3 regions of the Billgrantia sp. C5P2 genome follow, and region 3 is predicted to be linked to each of the others. Evidence: predicted binding sites of a transcription regulator. Region 3 holds the regulator's gene; each other region holds the start of a gene.

The links. The regulator LexA, encoded in region 3, represses DNA repair genes until DNA is damaged. The targets are predictions, from matches to a motif close to TACTGTNTANNTANACAGTA.
Region 1: ACRWQA_RS13005 (DNA topoisomerase III) is a predicted target of LexA. The motif match lies at 2,271-2,290, and genes of this name have one in related genera.
Region 2: ACRWQA_RS18585 (LexA family protein) is a predicted target of LexA. The motif match lies at 2,130-2,149, and genes of this name have one in related genera.

What each region holds. Positions count from the first base shown of each region.
Region 1 covers NZ_CM128542.1:2,803,314-2,808,669, forward strand. Annotated here, with positions in the region: gene ACRWQA_RS12995 (SEC-C domain-containing protein) at 1-853, opposite strand, end outside; gene ACRWQA_RS13000 (ABC1 kinase family protein) at 941-2,185, opposite strand; gene ACRWQA_RS13005 (DNA topoisomerase III) at 2,323-4,254, shown strand; gene ACRWQA_RS13010 (ketopantoate reductase family protein) at 4,322-5,230, shown strand.
Region 2 covers NZ_CM128542.1:4,002,452-4,007,807, reverse strand. Annotated here, with positions in the region: gene ACRWQA_RS18600 (chromate transporter) at 1-333, opposite strand, end outside; gene ACRWQA_RS18595 (chromate transporter) at 330-914, opposite strand; gene ACRWQA_RS18590 (IMPACT family protein) at 1,012-1,629, opposite strand; gene ACRWQA_RS18585 (LexA family protein) at 1,629-2,108, opposite strand; gene ccmA (cytochrome c biogenesis heme-transporting ATPase CcmA) at 2,311-2,955, shown strand; gene ccmB (heme exporter protein CcmB) at 2,942-3,679, shown strand; gene ACRWQA_RS18570 (heme ABC transporter permease) at 3,694-4,434, shown strand; gene ccmD (heme exporter protein CcmD) at 4,434-4,673, shown strand; gene ccmE (cytochrome c maturation protein CcmE) at 4,663-5,166, shown strand; gene ACRWQA_RS18555 (heme lyase CcmF/NrfE family subunit) at 5,179-5,356, shown strand, end outside.
Region 3 covers NZ_CM128542.1:2,517,230-2,522,585, forward strand. Annotated here, with positions in the region: gene nagZ (beta-N-acetylhexosaminidase) at 1-960, opposite strand, end outside; gene ACRWQA_RS11560 (L,D-transpeptidase) at 1,083-1,601, opposite strand; gene ACRWQA_RS11565 (TetR/AcrR family transcriptional regulator) at 1,603-2,271, opposite strand; gene lexA (transcriptional repressor LexA) at 2,468-3,115, shown strand; gene dinB (DNA polymerase IV) at 3,257-4,306, shown strand; gene ACRWQA_RS11580 (energy-coupling factor ABC transporter permease) at 4,309-4,980, opposite strand; gene purU (formyltetrahydrofolate deformylase) at 5,013-5,356, opposite strand, start outside.

The DNA of each region.
Region 1 (5,356 bases), 290 kb from region 3:
CCAGGAACTGCAACTGGTCGGGCTCCAGTTCGCCCTTGCGAGACAGGCGCCGGAACCAGAAGCGCGCGCGCTCCGCGGCTTCCTCCTCGTGCCCCTCATGCAGCAGCAGCATGGCTTCGATATAGGCCAGGGTCGGCGAATCGGGCAGCGCCTGCTGGGCTCGCACGAAGGCGGAACGGGCGCTGTCGAGGTCGTCGTTGTCCAGATGCATCAGGCAAAGCCGCTCCAGGGCCACACCGCGCAGGAACAGCGGGCCGCGGTCGAGCACTTCGTCGAGCAGCTCGGCGCGCTTGCGGATGAAGCCGCGCTCCTGATAAAGATCGATCAGCAGTTCGAAGGCGGGCTCGGCCTGGGCCGGCAGACGTGACCAGTCGGCACGCTGGAACAGCGATTCGAGGATCTGCTGCGCACGCCCGCGCTGACCCGTCTCGGCGGCGATCAGCCCGGCCTCGAGCAGGGCCTGGGCGGGGGCGTTGCCGCTCTCGAGAGCGGCCTTGAGGGTCGGCCCCTTCCAGTCGCGCAGCGAGAGCATCCACATCAGATGGTCGGGCACTTCGGCGGGCATCGAGACGGCCCCGCAACAGTGCTTGGTCTTGCGCCCGGAATCGCACCAGCAGGGTTCGTTGCGGCCGGGCGGTGCCAAGGGCTCGCAGGTAAAGCCGGCGCGTTCGAGCGGAGTCTGGCTCCACAAGATGGGCGCGAGTGCCTGGGCCATGGCCAGGTCGCCGCCCATCAGCACGGCACCCTCCTCACGCGCCCAGGCCATGAAGGCCGGGTAGCGCTCCTCTTCACGGATGGCTGCCAAGGCACCCGAAGCATAGCCCAGCAGCTGTTCCACCCATACTGCCAGCATCACTCTCTCCGCCAGTTCAAAAGGCGCATATAGTAACAGGGAAGCGTGGTTCGATGCTGCACACAAGCCAGGCATCGCCGCATGGGCTCATTGGCGCGCCCAGGCCAGCAGCGGGCGGGTGCGGGCATGCATGTCGAGGCGCGCCCCCAGGCGCACCAGGTTCCAGTAGTGCCCGTTCAGCGTACGCGACAGCAGCAGCACGTCAGCCGGCGGCTGCAAGCGATCCATGGCCGCCCACACCTTGGGGGTGAGATCGCGCAGACGGCGGTGCACCCGGACGTCGGAGAAGTCCTGCGGGCCGGGTTCGAACAACGGCGCCACCGCTTCGGCGGATTCGCGATAGAGCGCCAGCGGCGCACCCTGCCCCTGGCGGCCACCCAGCCGGCACAGGGCGTCGTCCATGGCCATGGGATCGGCCGCCAAGGTGGCATCGAGCAGTTGCATCGTCGCCTTCAGGTGCGCTTCCGGCACCGCGATCACCGCACCCAGGTCGTAGATCACCAGCCGGCCCTCGGCGTCGACGGCAAAGTTGCCGGCATGCGGATCGGCATGCAGCTCGCCGTAGGTGAAGAGCTCTTCGGTGAGCCAGTCAGCCAGGGTCGCGGCGACACGCTGCCGCTTGGCATCATCCGCCCCTTCCAGCTCGCGTAGCGGCGTGCCCGCCACGTAGCGCATGGCCAGCACCCGCGGGCCGGAAAGAGTGGGTAGTGGCTCGGGAATGAGCAGGTTTGCGACATGCGCATAGCGCTGCCGATAGCGTTCCAGCGCACGCGCCTCGGCATGGTAATCGAGCTCGCTGCGCAGGCTGGCGGCGAGCTCCTCGAACAGGGCGTCCAAACGTGCCTGAGGTACCCTGAGCCAGCGGCCGAGGCGCATGATACGCCTGAGCTGGGCCAGATCACTCTCCAGAATGTCGGCCAGCCCCGGATACTGCACCTTGAGCACCAGCACCTCGCCGCCCCGGGTCACCGCACGGTGCACCTGCCCCATGGAAGCACTGGCGAAGGGCATAGGTTCTATCTCGTGGAAGTGAGCATCGAGTTCGCCATATTGCTCGATCAGGGTACTCCGTATGCCCTCCCAGGGCATGGGCTCGGCCTGGCGCTGCAGGCGCGCCAGCTCGTCGGCGAGATCCGGCGGCAGCAGGTCGTCCCACTGCGCCATGATCTGGGCCAGCTTCATGGCCGGGCCTTTCAACTCGGAGAGCCCCTCGAACAGCGCCTCGCCCAGCGCGCGCCAGTCGGCCTCGCCACCGAGCCGGCTGCGCAGCAGGGTGCCGCCGGTACGCGCCCCGAGACCCAACAGCCGCCGCGTCCTTCCTCGTTCCCGCATGATGGCGCTCTCCTCTCCCTGTTGAACTCCCGCTAGCGCATTGTACAGCTCATGGTGTTTTCGACCTCTGGTCCTGCCGGCCGATAACTGTAAGAATATCCAGAAATGACGCGACTCGACTGCAACGGAAAGGTGACATGCGCCTGATCATCGCCGAAAAACCCAGCCTGGCCCGAGCCATCGCCGAGGCCCTGCCGGGCGGTGCACGCCGTGAGGACGGCGCACTTCACGCCGGTGAAACCATCGTCACCTGGTGCTTGGGCCATCTGCTGGAGCAGGCGCCCCCCGACGCCTACGATCCCGCCTTCAAACAGTGGCGGTTGGACCATCTGCCGATCCTGCCATCTCGCTGGCAGCTCAGTCCGCGCCCCAAGGCCAGGGGACAGCTCGCCGTCATACGCAAGCTGCTCAAGCAGGCTCGGGAAGTGGTGCATGCCGGCGACCCGGACCGGGAGGGGCAACTGCTGGTGCAGGAAGTGATCGAGCACCTAGGCTGGAAGGGGCCCGTGTCGCGCCTGCTGGTCAGCGACCTCAATCGGCCCGCGGTGCAGCGTGCCCTGGCGCGGCTTGAGGACAACGCCCGCTACCAGTCGCTCTACCGTGCCGCCGAGTCGCGTTCCCGCGCCGACTGGCTGTACGGCATCAACTTGACCCGCGCCTGGACCCTGACCGGGCGGCAGGCCGGCCATGACGGCGTGCTTTCGGTGGGTCGGGTGCAGACCCCGGTACTCGGGCTGGTAGTGCGTCGCGACGCCGAGATCCGCGACTTCCGGCCCTACCCCTTTCATGTGCTGTGGGCCGACCTGGCGGTGGCCGGCGGCCAGCTACGCGCCTGGTGGCAGCCCAGAGAGAACCACCGGCTCGACGACCAGGGTCGCCTGCTCGAGCGCGCTCCGGCCGAGGCGCTGGCAGCGCAACTGCCCGGCGCCGAGGGAAAGCTGACCTCGCTCGAGACCCGCCAGAAACGTCAGTCCGCCCCACTGCCCTACTCGCTCTCGGCGCTGCAAGTGGACGCCGCGCGGCGCTTCGGCCTCTCTGCCCAGGCCGTGCTGGACACCTGTCAGCGGCTCTACGAACGACACAAGCTCATTACCTACCCGCGTTCGGACTGTCGCTACCTGCCCGAGGAGCACCTGGCCCAGGCGCGTGCCACCCTGACGAGCGCCTGCAGCCAGGACGAGACCCTGCGCAGCTGGCTGACCGGCGCTGACTTCTCGCTACTCTCCAAGGCCTGGGACGACAAGAAAGTAGGCGCCCACCATGCCCTGGCCCCCACCGGGAAACCGGCCGAACTCGAGCGGCTGGAGCGCGCCGAAGCCGATGTGTTCCGCCTCATCGCGCGCAATGTGCTGGCGCAGTTCTACCCACCACTGGTCGCCCGCGAGGTGAAGGCGGAGTTCACCATCCTCGCCGAGTGCTTTCGGGCCAGCGGCCAGGAACTTCTCCAGCCGGGCTGGAAACCGCTGTTCAGCACACGCGAGGAAGCCCCACCGCTGCCGCCCCTCACGGAGGGCGAAAGCTGCCGGGTCATGGCATGCGAGGTCGAGGACCGCGAGACACGCCCGCCGGAACCCTTCACCGATGCCAGCCTGATCAAGGCGATGATGAACATCGCCCGCTACGTCGACGACCCCGAGGTCAGGCGCACCCTGCGTGAGCATGACGGCTTGGGTACCGAGGCAACCCGCGCCGGCATCATCGAAACGCTGATCGAGCGCGGCTACCTGGTGCGGCAGAAGAAGACGCTGCGCGCCACCCGCCTGGGCAGCGGCCTGATCGCTTCGCTGCCCGAGGCCGCGTCCCGGCCGGAGCGTACCGCGCTATGGGAACAGCGGCTGACGGCCATCGCCGAGCGGGGCGACGACCCGGCACCGTTTCTCTCCGCCCTGATCGAGGACCTGCGCGGCCTGCTGGGCAGTGCCGACGCGAATCGCCTGCGCCAGGCCATGGCCACGGCCCAGGGCGAGGCCGCAGCCGCCGCACCGAAGCGGCGCGGAGCGACGGGCAAGAGCCGGCGCGGCCGCAGCACTGCGGGACGGACACGCCGCAAGCCGCGTACGAGTGCTTGATGGCACGGACTGGCATCCGCCTACCGAGCACCGGTATGCTGCCCCTGTTCGATGACCAAGGCACATCATGAACGACCAGACCCATCTGATCGTAGGCCCCGGCGCCGTGGGCCGGCTGCTGGCCCTGCACCTGGCCGATGTCGCGCCGGTGGTCCTGGCCGGTCGCCGGCCGCTGCCCGCCGAGCAGACACTGACCACGTCGGAAGGCACGCAACGTACGCGGCGCCTCGTTACGCTTGAAATCGACCGACTGCCGCCCGCGCCCCCGACTTTCCTGCACCTGACCACCAAGGCCTATGCCGCCGATGCCGCCTACGCCGCCGCCATGGCTCGGCTGGATGGCGCGCCGACGCTGGTCCTGTGGCAGAACGGCTACCAGGTGCAGCCCGAACTCGACCGTCGTCATCCTGGCCCCGTGCTGTGCGCCTCGACCACCGAAGGTGCCTGGATCAATGACGACGAACGTGTGACCCATGCCGGTCGTGGCATCACCTACATCGGCGATCTCGACAACCGGCACGCCCCATCATGCCGAGAATTGGCCGCCCTGCTCGACCAGGCGGGCCTGGTCGCCGTGGCGGTCGAGGACATCGGCGTACGGCTCTGGCACAAGCTGGTGGTGAACGCCGCCATCAATCCGCTGGTGGCACGCTTTCGCATTCGCAACGGCCAGTTGCGCGACCGTCCTTTTCGGCCCATGGTGGAGAGAATCATCGACGAAGTCGCCACGATAATGGCCGCCGAGGGCATCGCGCCTCCGGCAGCGGGTTGGCACGCCCTGGTATGGCAGGTGGTCGCGGCAACCGCCAACAATCGTGCCTCCATGTTGCAGGACGTGATGGCCGGGCGACCCACCGAACGCCAGGCTATTCTTCAGCCGCTGCTGTCAGCCGCCCATCGGCACGGCATTGCCACCCCCAGCCTGGACGGACTCGACGACTCGCTGGCGCAAAGCAGTACTCAGCCTCAGCGTTGATGAGCCGCCTGGCGAACAGGACGCCCGGCTGCTAAGCTCTTGTAATTAGCTTCGTACGCCCAAGCTAGATGCGCGTTTCGCTTTGAGAGTTCGGGTAAGCGAACCGCTTCGTACAGGGAATGAGTC
Region 2 (5,356 bases), 1.5 Mb from region 3:
GCTCATGCGCTTGACGCGCAGCGAGTCGCGATGGCGATAGAGAATGCCCAGGGCGCCCAGCATCAGCAACAGCGACGGCATCACCGTGGCCAGCACGGCGACCAGGGCACCGCCGATACCGGCCACGTCATAGCCCACGTAGCCGGCCATTTTGGTGGCGATGGGGCTCGGCAGGGCATTGCCGAGCGCCAGGGTCTCGGCGAACTGCTGGGGGTTCATCCAGTCGTAGCGGCCCACCACCTCCGCTTCGATCAGCGGGATGATCGCCGGGCCGCCACCATAGCCGACGATATTGGGAATGAAGAAGGCGAGGAACAGTTGCCAGTAGATCAAGGGCTCGTCTCCTTGTGCTTCGCCTGCCGCCTGGGCAGTGGGCACAGCAGGGCAACCGCCAGCAGCGCGCCGATGATCAGTCCGGGATGCACGCCTGCCAGATAGATCAGGCCACCGGCTGCCGCTGCCATGACCAGGCTGGCGATCCAGCCCAGGGCAAGCCGCGACTTGTTCCAGAAATCCAGCGTCAGCTGTCCCATCATCACCATGACCACCGGCACCACGGCCTGGCCCATGCCCCGGATCCAGGCCACGTCGCGATAGCGGCTCAGCGTGGTGAGCAACACGATCATCGCCACGATCATGGGCAGGATCACGGCGCTGACGGCGACCGCGCAGCCGAGCGTGCCGGCCAGCCGAAAGCCGATATAGCCGGGCATCTTGGTGGCGATGGGGCCGGGCAGGGTATTGGCAATGGCCAGGATGTCGGCGAACTCCTCGTCGCTGAGCCAGGCGTGACGCTTGACCACCTCCTGCTGCACCAGGGGAATCATCGCCGGTCCGCCGCCGAAGCCGAACAGGCCGATGCGGGTGAAGGCCCAGAACAGGGCGCCGAGTGGCGCCTTGGCACGCGGCGTCATGAAGACTCCTCATTCGCGGGGACGAAGTGCATGGTCGTTGCTTTGGAAGGTTTACCCTACTCGCTCAGCGCCGCGCAAATGGCAGCGTGGTTCGGGGCTAGCCTTCGATCAAGGCAAGCCTGCCACGCAGCCGGGCTTCCAGCGGCGCCAGGTCGACCACGACGTCGCTCGGCCAGCCGACGCTGAGCAGTACGCCATCGCTGGCGTACTCGGCCGTATCGACCGGCACGTCGTGGCTCTCAAGCCAGGCGCGGGCCTCTGCCTCGCCGGCGAAGTCGACCCTGAGGCGCAGCGAGTAGCGCTCGACTTCCTCGCGACGAGGCAAGGTTTCCAGTCCTTGGCTCACGGCCTGGGCGTAGGCGCGGGCCAGGCCGCCAGTGCCGAGCTTGGTGCCGCCGAAATAGCGTGTCACCACGCAGCCCACCTGGCCCAGCCCGGCGCCTTCCAACACCTGGAACATGGGGCGCCCGGCGGTGCCGCCGGGTTCGCCGTCGTCGGAGAAGCCGATGGCGTTCTGCTCCCCGGGCGGGCCGGCGATATAGGCGCTGCAGTGGTGGCTGGCATTGGGATGGACGCGGCGGGCTTCGGCCAGCAGGGCAGCGAAGGCCGCCGCGTCGGGGGCGTGGCAGAGCCAGGCAATGAAACGGCTCTTCTCCACTTCGGTGACGCTTTCCCACCTCTGGCCGGGGGAAAGGTCGGGCACCGGATAGCGCATCAGTGGGTCAGCTCGTGCCGATCCTGCTGCCGCACCACGCCCATCACCATGCCGAGCACCTGGATGTCGCTGTTTTTCAGATAGATGGGGGCCATGTTCTCGTTGGCCGGCTGCAGGCGAACGCCGCTCTTCTCGATGTAGAGCTTCTTCAGCGTCACTTCCTGCTGATTGATGAGTACGACTGCCGTTTCGCCATTCTCGGCGCTCTCCTGTCGCTCGATGATAATCACGTCGCCATCGAAGATGTTGCAGTCGATCATCGAGTCGCCGCGCACGCGCAGGGCATAGGTGTTGCGGCGAACCATGCAGGCGGGGGCGCGAATGGCGCCGCCGCTGGGGCAGGCTTCGATGGGCAGGCCCGCCGAGACATCCCCCAGCAGGGGCACCTCGACGAGATCGCTGGCATCGACGTCGGCCCATGAGTCGGCGATGGGCAGATTGGGGCGGCGGTACAGGTACTGCATGGAAGGCGTTGGCATTGGCGTTCCCCCTCTTTGCGACCCTGTTGAAATGTACAGGTGTCTTGCATCATACCAAGCGATGGGCAAGTGGCAAGTTTTGCTGATGCCCCTTCACCTTGACCTGGGGCAAGGGTGGCGCCGTGACGCACCCTGATCGCTAGCGGCTACAGGGCTTTCCGTGTAGCATTTCGGTCGAATTTACCCTGCCTGGAGAGTGCCGTTGAGCCTGCGTCTGCAAGCGCAAAGCCTGGCCTGCGAACGTGACGATCGCTGGCTGTTCCGGGGCTTGGACCTGGATATCCGCGCGGGAGAGATCGTCCGTGTGGAGGGGCCCAACGGCAGCGGCAAGACCACCCTGCTGAAGATTCTCTCCGGCCAGTTGGCGGATTACGAGGGCGAGCTGTTCTGGGACGACCGGCCGATGCGCAAGGCGCGCGACGCCTTCCTGGCGAGCCTGCTCTACCTGGGCCATGCGCCGGGTGTGAAGGCGGCGCTGACGCCGCTGGAGAACCTCGCCTGGTACCAGGCGCTGGGCGGCCAGCGTGGCGGTGAGGCGGCTCGCTTGAGTGCGCTGGAGGAGCTCGGCCTGGTCGGTTTCGAAGACGTGCCGGCCGCTCAGCTCTCCGCCGGGCAGCAGCGTCGCGTGGCGCTGGCCCGGCTGGTGCTCACGCCGCGCCCGCTGTGGGTGCTCGATGAGCCTTTCACCGCCATCGACCGCGACGGTGTCGCGGCGCTGGAGCGGCGCCTGGTCGAGCATGCCCGCCGTGGCGGCAGCGTGCTGGTCACCACGCATCACGAACTGACGCCATGCGCCGAGCTACGTCGCATCCGCCTCGGTGGAGGAGGAGCCGATGCCGGTAACTGAAGGCTCATTGAGCGAGGAGGCCGCGGTGGTTGGCGAGGAACCTCGCGGCGGCCTCGCGGTCGCAGTATGGGCAACGCTTAAGCGGGACCTGGTGCTGCTGTTGCGGCGGCGCAGCGAAGTGCTGAACCCCCTGGTATTCTTCGCCATCGTCATTACTCTGTTCCCGATCGGCATTTCCCCCGATCCGGCGCTGCTGGCGGCCATCGCCCCCGGCCTGCTGTGGGTGGCGGCACTGCTGGCGGCCCTGCTGTCGCTGGACAGCCTGTTCCGGGCCGATTACGACGACGGCTCGCTGGAGCAACTGCTGCTGACCCCTCAGCCTCTGGCGATGCTGGCCCTGGCCAAGGTGGCCGTACACTGGCTGCTGACCGGCCTGCCCCTGGCGCTGATGGCGCCCTTGCTGGGGGTCATGCTGGCGCTGCCGGCGGGCAGTTATCTCGTGCTGGCCGTCTCACTGGCGCTGGGCAGTGCCAGTCTCAGCCTGATTGGTGCCATCGGAGCGGCGCTGACGGTGGGGCTCTCGCGTGGCGGCGTGCTGCTGTCACTGCTGGTGCTTCCCCTTTACATTCCGGTGCTGATCTTCGGTGCCGGGGCCGTCCAGGCGGCCATCTTCGGCGATGGCGTACTGGCGCATCTGGCGATTCTCGGCGCGCTGCTGGCGCTGGCCCTGATCCTTGCGCCGCTGGCGATCGCGGCATCGCTGCGCATCAGCATCAACGGTTGAGAGGTTGACGAGGCATGTGGGCCTTCATTAACAAGCTGCGTTCCCCCAAGTGGTTCTATGCCATCAGCGCCCGCCTGCAGCCCTGGTTCTGGGCCGCGGCGCTGATCCTGCTCGTGACCGGTACCGTCTGGGGGCTGGCCTTCGCCCCGGCCGATTACCAGCAGGGCAACAGTTTCCGCATCATCTACGTGCACGTGCCGGCCGCTTTTCTGGCCCAATCGATCTTCGTCTCCCTGGCGGTGACGGGGCTGGTGTTCATGGTGTGGAAGATCAAGATCGCCGACATGGCCGCGACCGTGATGGCACCGCTGGGCGCCGCCATGACCTTCGTCGCACTGTTCTCCGGCGCGGTGTGGGGCGTGCCCACCTGGGGCACCTGGTGGATGTGGGACGCGCGCCTGACCTCGATGCTGATCCTGCTGTTCCTCTACCTCGGTGTCATCGCCCTGCGCGGCGCTTTCGCCAGCCGCGACAGCGCCTCGCGCGCCGCCTCGGTGCTGGCCATGGTCGGCGTGATCAATATCCCGATCATCAAGTATTCGGTCGACTGGTGGTACACGCTGCACCAGCCCGCCACCTTTACCGTCACCGGACGCGCCGCCATGCCGATGCAGATGTGGTTGCCGCTGTTGATCATGGTGCTGGGCTTCTACAGCTTTTTCATCGCCCTGACCCTGATGCGCACCCGCAGCGAGATCCTGCGCCGCGAAGCCAGCAAGCGCTGGGTGCGCGAGCTGGCCGAGGAGGTGAACTGATGGCTTTCGATACCTTCCAGGAATTTCTCGCCATGGGCGGGCACGCGCGCTACGTCTGGTCGGCCTGGGGGCTGACCGCCGTGCTGCTGCTGGGCGCCGTACTCCACGCCCGCTTCGAGCGTCGCCAGGTGCTGCGCCAACTGCAGCGTCGCGTGCGCCGCGAAGCCCATCAGGCCGGGCGCGGCGGCGGGGCGCAACCGATTCGAACTAGTAGGGGTGAAAGCACCAATGAGGCCTAAACGCAAACAGAAGCTGTTCATGGTCCTGGGCCTGGTCTCCCTCGCGGCGATTGCCGTGGGGCTGACGCTCTATGCGCTGCGGGCCAATATCAACCTGTTCTTCAGTCCGATTCAGATCGTCGCCGGCGACGCGCCGTTCGAACGCCAGCTGCGTGCCGGCGGCATGGTCAAGGAGGGCAGCGTGCGGCGCAATCCGGACAGCCTCGATGTCGAGTTCACCGTGACCGACTATGTCGAGGACGTGCGCGTGCATTACAGTGGCATCCTTCCCGATCTGTTCCGTGAAGGGCAGGGCGTGGTGGTGGTCGGCCAGCTGCAGCGCGACGGCTACATCAAGGCCGACCAGGTACTGGCGCGCCACGACGAGAATTACATGCCTCCCGAGGTGTCCGAAGCGCTCGAAGCGGCCGGTTACTCGCCCGCCGACTACCAGGCCAAGGCCGCCGAGGTGGCCGAGCGCATCGAGGAACGAGAGGGCGCGAGCCAGAATTGACCCGGAGACGTCATGCTCATTCGAATGATCCCTGAAATCGGCCATTTCGCCTTGGTGATCGCCATGCTGATGGCGGCGGTGCAGGGCGTGATGCCGCTGGCCGGCGCCGCGCTGCGCCGGCCGTTGTGGATGGCCTATGCTCGCCCCATGGCCGCCGGTCAGTTCCTGTTCGTGATCATCGCTTACCTGT
Region 3 (5,356 bases):
CGCCTCGATCGCCTCGATGTCGGGACGGGCCCGGCCGTAGCGCAAGCGCGCCGTCAGGCGTGTGGTCCGTCCTTGGCAGGCTTCCAGCGCCTCGAGCGCAGCGGCGCGGTCGTTGCACACCAGCACCATGTCGCAACCGGCGTTCAGCGCCGCCAGGGCTCGCTCACCCGGCGTACCGGCGAAACCGGCACCTGCCATGCCAAGGTCGTCGGAGAAGATGGTGCCCTTGAAGCCAAGCGACTCGCGCAGCAGGCCCAGCCAACTGCCGGAGAAGCCTGCCGGACGCGAGTCGAAGGCAGAATAGATGACGTGGGCCGGCATGACGCCATCGAGCCGAGAGGCGAGTTCGGCAAAGGGTATCAGGTCGTGCTGACGCAGCGCTTCGAGCGGGCGCTCATCGACCGGCAGCTCCAGGTGCGAATCAGCCGCCACCCCGCCATGTCCGGGAAAGTGCTTGCCCACCGCCGCCATGCCGGCTTCGTGCAGGCCACTGATGAACGCACCGCCCATGGCCGCGACGGCCTGAGGACTGGAGGAGAAACTGCGATCGCCAATTACGCTGGAGATGCCGGTATCGACATCGAGCACCGGGGCAAAGCTGAGATCGAGCCCGCAGGCCGCCATCTCCATGCCTAGAAGCCAGCCGGTATCCAGGCACAACCTCAGGGTCACTTCCGGAGTGGCCTCATAATCCCGGCCGATCCGACCCATGGCGGGTAGACGAGTCACTCCTTCACGGAGCCGCTGAACCCGGCCACCTTCCTGGTCGATGGCCAGCAGCAGTTCGGGGCGAACGCGCCGAATGCTATCGCACAACTCCCGCACTTGCCGCGCATGCTCTACATTGCGGCCGAACAGGATGACACCTCCCACCTCGGGACGCTTGAGCAGCGCGCGCTCTTCTTTGCGTAATGCGGTGCCTTCCAGATCGAGCATCACCGGGCCAAGGGTCTGGGTCATGTTCGGTGTCCTTGGGGCATGAAAGGGAGCTGATTCTAGACTAAAGCCGCCTACGGCAACAGCCATCCATGACACACCTGAACCGAACCTCAGTGGAACCGGCATGCCTGCGCCTTATCTCGTCATTCGTGCAGCCAGACGGGCGTGCCGGGCAGTGCCAGTGCGAAGACCTCCAGCAGTGCCTCGTCACGCATGCGGATACAGCCATGTGAACGAGCCTCACCCATCGGCTGATCCGGCGGTGTGCCGTGTAGATAGATATAGCGCCTCTGTGAGTCGACGTCGCCGCCACGATTGAAATCACGCTCGAGCCCGCACAGCCAGAGGATGCGAGTCAGGATCCAGTCGCGCCCCGGGTGAGCGGCCGCCAGCGCCGCGCTGTAGATCTCGCCGGTGGGGCGCCGGCCCCGAAACACCGTGCCAGCCGGCTGACCGCCGCCGATCGCCGCTCGCACGTAATGCCAGCCCAACGGCGTGCAACCGCTGCCCTCTTGCTGGCCCGTTCCCGCCAGTGCCGTCGACACCGGCCACTCCGCCAGGGGGCGCTCGCCTTGCCACTGGACGAGGCACTGGCGACCGACATCGATCTCGAACCAGTCCCCATCCCGGGGCGGTAAAGCGTCCAGCCGAGGGGTGCGCATATCAGCTCGCCTTGGCCGGCTGCATGGCGGGAGGCGGAGGCAAAGGAGCGTTCATGGCAGCTACCACCACGGGACGCAGACGACGTATCAGGTCGCGCACCGAGACGTGCTCATGGTAGTCCTTCTCCGCAATGTCACGCAGTGCATCGAGGCCGGACAGTGTGAAGATAACCGTGCCGAGGACGAAATGCAGGCGCCAGAACCGCTCGGCATCGGGCAACTCCGGGGTGGCGAGTCGCACCAGCTCGGTAAAGCGAGTGAAGACGCTGCCGTACTCCTCCTGGATATGGCGGCGCAGATGCCCCTGGGCCTGGCTGTAAGCCAACCCCAACAGTTTCATGAAAACCTTGAGGCTATGTTTCTCGGCGGGCACTTCGAGCACGGTGCGTGCCATGGTCTCAAGTAGTTCCTCCAGCGGAATGACACCGCCCGCGTGGCGTGCTTCGAGTTCATCGAGGGCATGATGAAAACGCACGGTGAAGGGATCGAGATAGCGCGAGAAGACCGCCTGTATCAGTGCCTTCTTCGAGCCGAAGTGATAGTTGACCGCGGCGAGGTTGACGCGAGCCTTGCTGGTGATGGTGCGCAGCGAGGTCTCGGCGAAGCCGCGCTCGGCGAACAACACCTCTGCGGTGTCGAGAATGCGCGTGACGGTATCGGTTTGGGCCATGATCAGTTTCCACTGAAAACATCTGTTTTAAACATTACAAAAGTCTACGACATTACGCTTTATCCCTCAACATATGGCGTTCCAGATTCGTTTTAAACATCTTCTGAGCGACTGCCGAGGCGGAACATCACCTTTTACTGTATGGGCTTCCATGCTGTATACTTGACCAATACGGCAGTCGCCACTGGAGTTCGCCATGACACGCCCACTGACCTCGCGCCAGCAGAACGTTTATGACTTCATCGTCAAGACCATGAACGAACTCGGCTATCCGCCAACCCGTGCAGAAATCGCCCGAGCGCTGGGCTTTCGTTCGCCCAATGCCGCCGAGGAACATCTGCGCGCACTGGAGCGCAAGGGCGTGATACGGGTGATTCGTGGCACCTCGCGCGGTATTCGCCTGCCGGCTCAGGAGGTCGATAGCACCCTCAGTGAGCCAGGCAACGAGGGACTGCCCATCATCGGCGAAGTGGCTGCCGGCAGCCCTGTTCTTGCCGCCGAGCACATCGATCGCTATTGCCCCCTGCCCCCGGACTTCTTCACCCCTCGCGCCGACTACCTGCTCAGGGTACGTGGCCTGTCGATGAAGGATGCCGGCATCCTCGAAGGCGACCTGCTGGCGGTACATCGCACCGATCGCGTACGCGACGGCCAGATAGTGGTGGCGCGCCTGGAGGACGAAGTCACGGTCAAGCGCTTCCACCGCCAGGGGCACCATGTGGTGCTGGAAGCCGAGAACGCCGATTTTGCGCCCATCGAGGTGGATCTGCGTCATCAAGAGTTGGAGATCGAGGGTATCGGGGTGGGAGTTATACGCGGCGGCAGCGGCCAAGCTTTGGGTTGATCGCTTCCTGAACTCGACCATACGGCGTTGGAGCTCTCCTCGGAATGCTCATTGACTACAGTCAACTCCGCTTCCTCGTCGAGCTCCGCCTTGTCTGGTCGTCGCTCAGAAAGCGCTCTAGCTGAGCGGAACGACGCCCCCATGAGCCGCAAGATCCTGCATGCCGATTGCGATTGCTTCTACGCCGCGGTGGAGATGCGCGACAACCCCTCTCTCCGTGAGGTGCCGCTGGCGATCGGCGGCAGCGCCGAGGGGCGCGGGGTCATTGCCACCTGCAACTACCCTGCCCGTGCTTACGGCATTCATTCCGCCATGCCGACGGCGCGGGCGCTGCGCCTGTGCCCTCACCTCACTCTGTTGCCCGGCGACTTCGACCGTTACCGCGAGGCTTCACGGCAGCTGCTGGCGATCTTTCACGAGCTGACGCCGCTGGTGGAGCCGCTGTCGCTGGACGAGGCTTTCCTCGACGTCACCGACGTGACCCGCTTTTCGGGCAGTGCCACCTGGATGGCACGCTGGCTGAAGGAGGAGTGCTTCAAGCGGGTGGGTATCACCGTCTCGGTGGGCGCCGCCCCGGCGAAATTCCTGGCCAAGATTGCCAGCGACTGGGAGAAGCCGGACGGCCTTACCGTCATCGCCCCCTCGCAGGTAGACGACTTCCTGCGCGAGCTTCCAGTCACGAAGCTGCACGGCGTTGGTCCGGCCACGGCCAAGCGTCTGCAGACCCTGGAGATCGCCACCTGTGACGATCTGCAGCGCATTCCACTGGAGCGCCTGCTGCAGGAGTTCGGCAAGTTCGGACGACGCCTGTTCGAGCTGGCACGGGGCATCGACGACCGGCCGGTGCGCATCGAGCGCGAGCGAAAGTCGGTGAGCGTGGAGACCACCTTCGCCACCGACCTGCCCGACCTGGCGCACTGCCACACTCAGCTGTCGCCGCTGTGCGAACGCCTCGAGGCGCGCCTGGCTCGTCATGGCCACCCCCCGATCGCCGGCACCTTCGTCAAGGTGCGCTTCGACGACTTCTCCCTCACCACCCTAGACTCCCGGGGCGGCCTGCCCACTCTCGACATCTTCGCCTCACTGATGCAGCAGGCCTGGGCCAGACGCCAGCGTCCGGTACGCCTGCTGGGCGTCGGGGTACGGCTGGTATCGGACGATGCACGGCGGCAGCTCAGCCTGCCGCTATAGGCCTACTTGGTATCGATATAGCGATGAGCGTTGAACGTCGCAACCCAACTGGGGTGATAGACCATCAGCACGCTGAGCAGCATGCCGGTGAGGAAGGCTTCCGAGGGCATCAGCAGTGGCAGGAAAAGCGCGTACTCCTTGGCCAGATGGACCGCCTCGGGATCGATGGCGCCGAGCAGGACCAACCCCAGGCCCGCAAGCCCAGTCCCCAACGTCGCCAGCGCTGCTCCGAAGAAACCGCACAGGAACAGGAATATCATCAGATTGTCGGGCAGGTAGCGGTCCACGATACGCCATATCGTCACCATGATCGTGACCGGCACCAACCCGGTGATCAGCACGTTCACGCCAAGCAGCGGCCAGCCTGCCTTGCCCAGCGCGAGCAGCGAGAGATTGGCCAGCAAGTTGGTCACAAGCGCCAGCGGCGCCTTGAAGATCAGCGTCATCAGCACCGTCATCATCAGATGCAACGACAGCCAGTCCACCGACTGAGCCCTGAGCTGCCACAACAGTACGACCGCCACGCTCGCCGCCAACCAGCGATGTTGCAGGCCGCGATCGGACAGCAGGGCCTGCCAAGGACGCTGCATCAGCGCCAGGGCCAGTCCCGCCAGTGAGATCAAACCGCTGACGATCAACAGCCACGAGGCCAGAATCGGCTCGGAAAAGGTCATGGCGTACTACCTGCGAAGATCAACTGCCGGGATCAGGCGAAGACCACGGTCTTGTTGCCATGAATCAGCACCCGGTCCTCCAGGTGCCAGCGCAGACCGCGTGCCAGTACCGCCTTCTCCACATCGCGTCCGAAACGGACCAGGTCCTGTGGCGTATGGCAGTGGCTCACGCGGTGTATGTCCTGTTCGATGATTGGCCCGGCATCCAGTTCCTCGGTCACGTAGTGACAGGTGGCACCGATCAGCTTGACCCCTCGCGAATGCGCCTGGTGATAGGGCCGCGCGCCGGCGAATGAAGGCAGAAAGCTGTGGTGGATGTTGATCACCTTGCCGGCATAGCGCTGGCACAGCCGCGGCGGCAGGATCTGCATGTAGC